Regions from separate parts of the Amycolatopsis sp. FU40 genome, predicted to be linked through region 2. Evidence: riboswitches for the same ligand, from Rfam matches in the RefSeq annotation. Region 2 holds a riboswitch; the other holds the start of a gene.
What was found. Region 2 has a riboswitch for cobalamin ahead of metE (5-methyltetrahydropteroyltriglutamate--homocysteine S-methyltransferase). Riboswitches for the same ligand answer to the same signal wherever they lie in the genome.
Positions count from the first base shown of each region.

Region 1: it holds a riboswitch for cobalamin, as region 2 does, so the genes downstream of both, L3Q65_RS34260 (hypothetical protein) here and metE (5-methyltetrahydropteroyltriglutamate--homocysteine S-methyltransferase) in region 2, are expected to answer to the same signal.

Region 1 covers NZ_CP091381.1:7,285,872-7,289,232, reverse strand. The annotation lists gene L3Q65_RS34270 (GNAT family N-acetyltransferase) at 1-124, opposite strand, end outside; gene L3Q65_RS34265 (Gfo/Idh/MocA family protein) at 301-1,197, opposite strand; cobalamin riboswitch at 1,245-1,374, shown strand; gene L3Q65_RS34260 (hypothetical protein) at 1,387-2,037, shown strand; gene L3Q65_RS34255 (CbiQ family ECF transporter T component) at 2,024-3,103, shown strand; gene L3Q65_RS34250 (ABC transporter ATP-binding protein) at 3,100-3,361, shown strand, end outside.
Region 2 covers NZ_CP091381.1:663,934-667,294, forward strand. The annotation lists gene metE (5-methyltetrahydropteroyltriglutamate--homocysteine S-methyltransferase) at 1-1,772, opposite strand, end outside; cobalamin riboswitch at 1,863-2,085, opposite strand; gene L3Q65_RS04325 (hypothetical protein) at 2,456-3,361, shown strand, end outside.

The DNA.
Region 1 (3,361 bases), 3.3 Mb from region 2:
GGATGGCGTAGTTCTCCATCGGATGAGCGCTGTCCTTGGCGAAAGTCGCCAGGAACGGGCCGATTCGCTCGGTGTCGCGGCCGATCGGTGCGGTCGCGCGGACGTATGCCTGAAGGGCGGACATCTCTGGTGGAAGCCTTTCGAGAAGAAGGAAGGGCAGCACGAAATCGGCAACCCCACGCCGGGCGCGCAGGCCGAACAGCTCAGGCCAAGCGGCCGGGGTGGGCCGTGGCGGAGCACATAGGCATTCCTTCGTCCGAAACGAACTTCCCGCTCATCCTCTCAGGCCGGGCAACCGAATTAACGGCTCAGCGCGGCGCGGGCCTGGTCCACGATCCGGGCCAGGTGCACGCCGCGGCGGACGTCGCAGGGATGCGTGGTCGTTCCGCACGACACCATCGCGGCGAAATCGTCCAGCAGCGCGGTGTACGCGTCGTTCGCCGTGCCGGTGCGGCCGAGGGTGCGGAGGCCGTGTTCGCCGAAGACCGAGTACTCGACCACCGTCGGCTGCACCGGCAGGCGCAGGCTGAGCGTCGCAGTGCTCGTGATGCCGCCTTCGTGTTCAAGCAGCAGTTGCCACAGGTCCTCGGGCCCGCGGTGCGCGGCGAGGACGTCGGTGATCGGGCCGAGGGCGGCGTCGAGCAGGTCGAACGCGTGCGGGCCGATGTCGGCGAGCGCGCCGCCCGCCGGATCCTGCCGCCAGGCTGAGGTCGCGTACTTGCCAGCGAGCAGGGCACCGGACAGCCACTGCACGCTGCCGCCGCGCCAGCCGCCAGCAGCGGTGACGCCGTCCAGCCAGTCGCGCGTCTGCTGGGCGAACCGCAGCGTCAACATCACCAGCGACGCGACGCCAGCGGACGTCACGGCGTCGGCGAGACGCTGCGCCGAGGCGAGGTCGGGGGCGATCGGCTTCTCCAGGATCAGGTGCTTGCCCGCCTCCGCGGCCCGGGTCGCCAGCTCGGCCTGCACAGTCGGCGGCACGGCGAACGCGAGTGCGTCGACCTGCTCGAACAGCTCGTCCAGGTCGCTGGTGGGGACGGCGTCGTAGGCCTGCGCGAGCGCGGTGGCGGCTTCCGGCCGTCGGCTCCACACAGCACTGAGCACGGTCCCTGGATGATCCGCGAGGCCGGGAGCGTGCACCGTGGTGGCCCACGGTCCGGTTCCAACGAGGCCGACGCGCAGCTGGTCCTGTCCCACGCCCGGAAGTGTAGGTGTGGCCGCGGTCGCTACCGGCGGGGCCTGCGGTGCGTTAACGTCGACAAGTTCTTCGCCACGAACGGGGGAAGCCGGTGAGAATCCGGCGCTGGCCCGCAACCGTGAGCGGCCCCGGAGGGACCGCGAGCCGGATCGCCCGTCGTGGTCCGATCGATGCGAGGTACATCTGACATGCGGTTCGTGCACGCGCGGCACTGGGGGCGAGTCCTCGCCGGCTGCGCTCTTCTCGTCGCTACCGGCCTCGGCGGTGCTTCTTCCGCCTCGGCCACCACGCCCGGCAAGGGCACCGACGGCTACTGCCAGGACGACAACGGCGTCACGGTGATCGTCGACTTCCAGGGGCTTGGCGGTGAAACCCTCATCCGGTGCGCGCCCGGCAAACAGGAAAACGGCGTCACCGCCCTGCAAAACGCTGGGTTCGAACTCACTGGCGCGGGCAAATACGGCCTGGCCGTGATGTGCAAGATCGAGAACAAGCCTGCCGACCAGACTTGCACCGGGATGCCGCCGGAGAAGGCGTCGTGGAGCTTCTGGACCGCCACCAACGGCGGCAAATGGGAGTCGGCGCAGGTCGGCGCGCAGAGCTGGAAGCCGCCCGCCGGGGCGTTCGAGGGCTGGTCGTTCGCGATCGGCAAGTCCTACACCGAGTATCCGCCGCCGCGCACCGAGCCGGTGCGCAAGGCCAGCGCGCCCGCCGCGGCTCCGGAGTCCACTTCGGACAGTGGATTCCCGTGGGGCCTGGTGATCGGCATCGTGGTCGTCGTGCTGCTCGTGGTGGCTGGGACGGTCGTCGCGGTGCGCCGCAGGCGTGCTGCGGAGTAGTCCGCGAGCGCTCCATCCCGGCGCGTGGTGGGTGTGGGCGCTCGCGCTCGCCGTCGCCGCGAGCCGGACCACGAATCCAGTTCTGCTCGCCTTGGTGATCGCGGTGGCCGGGTTCGTCGTGGTGCTCCGCCGCGGCGACGCGCCGTGGGCTCTGGCGTTCCGGATGTACGCCTGGATCGCCGCGGTGATCCTGGCCTCCCGCGTACTGTTCCGGATCCTGATCGGCGGCGAGGACGGCGGCCACATCCTGTTCACGCTGCCGACCATCCCGCTCCCGAGCGTCGCGGCCGGCATTCAGCTGCTCGGCCCCACTTCGGCCGAGGAACTGCTCGGCGGGCTGTATGACGGGCTCCGGCTGGCGACGATCGTGCTCTGCGTTGGTGCCGCGAATGCGCTGGCGAACCCGAAACGCCTGCTCAAAGCCGTACCCGGGGCGCTGTATGAGGTAGGGACGGCAGTTACCGTCGCGCTGTCCGTGGCTCCGCAGTTGGTCGAGAGCGTGCAGCGGGTGCGTCGCGCGCGTCGGCTGCGCTCCGGGAAGACGCGCGGCCTGCGCTTCGTGAAGGGGATTTTCGTGCCGGTGCTCGCCGACGCCATGGACCGGTCGCTGCAACTCGCGGCGGCCATGGATTCCCGCGGCTACGGACGGCGCAGCTACCTCTCGCCGCGCGTCCGGATGCTGATCGCGACCTGCGTGCTGGCCGGTTTGGTCGGCGTCGCGGTTGGGGTTTACGGCGTGCTCGACGGGTCCGCGTCGTGGCTCGGCGTGCCGATGCTCATCGCCGGTCTGGTGCTGGCCGTCGCCGGATTCGTGCTGGGCGGACGGCAGATCCGCCGCACGACCTACCGGCCCGATCCGTGGCGGCTGCCGGAGACGTTGGTCGTGCTGTGCGGCGTCGCGACCGCGGTGCTCGTGCTGCTCGCCGACCCGGTTTCGCTCACCACCCCGGCCAGCCCGCTGACCTGGCCGGAGCTGCCGCCGTTGCCGGCCGTCGCGGTGCTGATCAGTGTGCTGCCCGCTTGGTTCGCGCCGCGTCCGGCGCTGGTGTCGGAGGTCGCCCGATGATCGAGTTTTCACACGTCAGCGTCACTTACGACGGGGCGGACCGGCCAGTGCTCCGCGACGTCGACGGCACGATCGAAGAGGGCGAACTCTGCCTCGTCGCCGGACGCACCGGTGTCGGCAAGTCGACATTGCTCGGTGCGATCAACGGCCTGGTCCCGCATTTCACCGGCGGCACGCTGGCCGGCCGTGTCAAGGTCGGCGGCCTCGACACCGCGACGCATCCGCCGCGCGAACTGGCGTCGGTCGTCGGGGTGGTCG
Region 2 (3,361 bases):
TCCAGGTCCGCGACCTCGTCCCGGACCGCCAGCGCGACCTGGCGTGCGGTGTCGGCCAGCGGCTGGTCGTCGCGGACGAACGACCACGCCAGGATCGTGACCGGGCCGGTCAGCATGCCCTTCACCGGGCGGTCGGTGCGGCTTTGCGCGTACTGCGCCCATTCGACGGTCATCGGTCGCGGCCGGGAGACGTCGCCGAAGAGGATTGGCGGGCGGACGCAACGGGATCCGTACGACTGGACCCAGCCGAGGGCGGTCGCCGCGAAGCCGGTGAGCTGTTCGGCGAAGTACTGGACCATGTCGTTGCGCTCGGGTTCGCCGTGCACGAGGACGTCTAAGCCCAGGTCTTCCTGCAGCCGTACGACGCGGTCGATTTCGGTGCGCATCGCGGTGCGGTAGGCGGTGTCGTCGAGTTTGCCCGCGCGATGTGCGGCTCGGGCTCGGCGTACCTCGCTGGTTTGCGGGAAGGAGCCGATCGTGGTGGTCGGCAGCGGCGGAAGGTTCAGCGCTTTCTGTTGTGCTGCAGCGCGTTCTGCATACGGCGCGCGGACGGTGTCTTCTGGTTGGAGGGCTCCGACGCGGGCTCGGACGTCGGTGTCGTTGAGTTCGGCGGCTCCGGCCCGGTCGGCGACTGCGGCTCGTGCCGGGCCGAGGTCGACGTTCTCTCCGCTGAGCGCTCGGCCGAGCAGCACGACCTCGTCCACCTTTTGCCGGGCGAAGGCCAGCCAGTTCTTGAGCCGCGGGTCGAGGTCTGTTTCCGCGCGCACGTCGTAGGGGACGTGAAGGAGCGAGCATGACGTCGAGATGCTCACGTGTGCTGCGGTGTCCCTCAGCCGGGCTGCGCGGGCCAGAGCGACGCCTGGGTCTGTGCGCCAGACATTCCGGCCGTCGACGACCCCGGCTAGGACTTCCTTGTCTCGCAGCGCTCCTTCCTCGGCGACTTTGTCCACAAAGGATTCATCGGTCACCAGATCGACGGCTATCGCTTCGATGGGGGAGCGGGCCAGGACGCCCAGTGCCCGGCCGAGGCCGCCGAAGTATCCGGCTGCCAGCAGCTTCGGGCGGTGGTTTTCCTTGGCCAGCCAGTGGTAAGCGCGGGTGAGCGCGTTGCACTCCGGCGTGGTTCGGTCGGCTGCGAAGGCCGGTTCGTCCAACTGGACCCATTCGACGCCCTGGTCGGCCAGTTTGCCCAGTAGCTCGGCATATGCGGGCAGCAGTTCGTCCAGCAGGTCCAGCGGGGTGAAGCCGGGTTCGGCCGACTTCGCCAGCAGCAGGAAGGTGACCGGGCCGACGAGCACGGGGCGGGTGGTGATGCCGAGCGCCTTTGCCTCGCGGACCTCGTCGACCGGTGTGGTGCCGGTGAGTGCGAAGCGGGAGTCCGGGCCCAGTTCCGGGACGAGGTAGTGGTAGTTGGTGTCGAACCATTTGGTCATTTCGAGCGCGGGCGCGTCCGGCACCCCGCGTGCTGCGGCGAAGTAGGTGTCCAGTGGCGACAGGCCCAGCCGGGTGAAGCGTTCCGGCAGGGCGCCGAAGAGGGCGGCGGTGTCCAACACCTGGTCGTAGAGCGAGAAAGTGCTGGACGGGATCGAGTCGAGGCCCTGGTCCCGCAGGGTCGTCCAGGTTTGCTCGCGCAGCTGCCGTCCGGTGGCTCGTAGTTCTTCCTCGGTGCTCTTTCCCGCCCAGCAGGCCTCGAGCGCTCGCTTCAGTTCGCGGGCCGGGCCGATTCGCGGGTAGCCGAGAATCGTGGTGCCGATCGTGTTCACAGCATGCATCCTCACGTGCTCGCCGGAAGAGCCCGGGCACGCGGAAACGCCGTGCTTCGGTCGGCGCCTTGTCCCGCGAGGCCCGGACTCACGCACGCCGTCGGCGTGCGTGCCATTGGCAGGTATTCGGACTCGTGGGCGTATCGCTCGTGCCTACCGGCTGTCGCTTCCCGGGCTTGGCGCCCAGTGCTTTACCGCGTTTCGCGGTGACAGCTTTCGTTCCCACATACCGCTGCGGGGCAGTCCCGGAATCGCACCGGGTTCCCTGTTGCCTCGTCGGGACGCGGCTGCGTCCTGGCGAACCAGTGGCGGGGTCAGCTTACCGGGTCCGGGGCCAGGATGCGGGTGTCCCAGGGTTCGGGAGGGATCGTCGTGCTGCTTGCCGGAGCAGGAGGGAGCGTTGCGAGACGAACGGAGGAGCTGCACCGTGCTGTCTGGCGTCAAGCATGGTGCAGCTGATGTTTTTGGTGCACCGTCCGTTAACGCCTGGCCATTGCTCACTGACGGGCCATATTTTCTGCTTATTTTTCAGTCTCTGCTCGAAATTGCTGTGCACACCAGGGAACATCCGTTGACTGGGTTGTCGCCCGGTCGGCGGTTTCTTGCGTGCAACAGCCAGGATAAGGTGTGGAGTTGCTGGTGACGCGCCAACATTCGGGAGACTCAGTTCGTGACTTCGCAAGGGAGGGGCGATGCGAATTCTTTCTCCTGCTCGATCATTTTCTGCGGTTTTAGTGCTTATTTCTTCGACGTTCGCGGCGAGCGTCAGTCAGGCAAGCGCGGTCAGTCAACCAGCGTGCACGATTTCGGATCACTGCTACGCTGTGGGATTCATCGGATCCAAGCAGCAGCCGTTGTGGATGAACGGGGTCGGTTCGGATCTGACGGTTGGTTGTCTTCATGTGGACAACCGAGATGCCGAGTTCGCCAACTGGGAGCAGTGGCTTCTCACCAACCTCAACAATCCGAAGCTGGACACCTGGGTTGAAGCGGGAATGACCGCGGGAACACTGTACAGTTCCCCGGGGCGCGAGAAAGGATTTCTGTGGTGCTGGGCCGATCAGCGGCCAGGGGTGCCGTACCGGGAGTTCTACATCAAGTCCGCGCATGAGCTCGCCAGCGAGAACGTGACCTTCCGCTGGGTTCCCGGCAGTCCCAATTGGGAGATTCGCCAGAATGGGAATCTTGTCGGAATTTCCGAAGGCAACGGGGCATTCGGCGGCCAAGCGGACAATGTACTCGAGGTAACGGTCCCGAGTGCTCGAGTGTTTGCCAACTCTTCAAAGTTTCAATACCAGGATACCGGCAACCAGTGGCATCCCGCTCAAGCGGAACTGGTCAACGATCGACCAGATCTGTTTCTTATGTACACAAACGGGCAAAACATAACGGGTGCAACGCGCAAGCCTTGCGTAGACAAGACGGAGAAGATGTCTGCCGAAAGCAACGTCACGCCGCCTACTTCCGCCGACCTGCTGGGTGTGGCGAAGAGGTTGGCTGCCGCGAATGGCGAGAGCAGCCCGGCCGATATTCGATATGTGAAAACCGACCGCAATGCTCTTAAGCATATTGACGGAACGCAGCCCAAGGCCAATGAT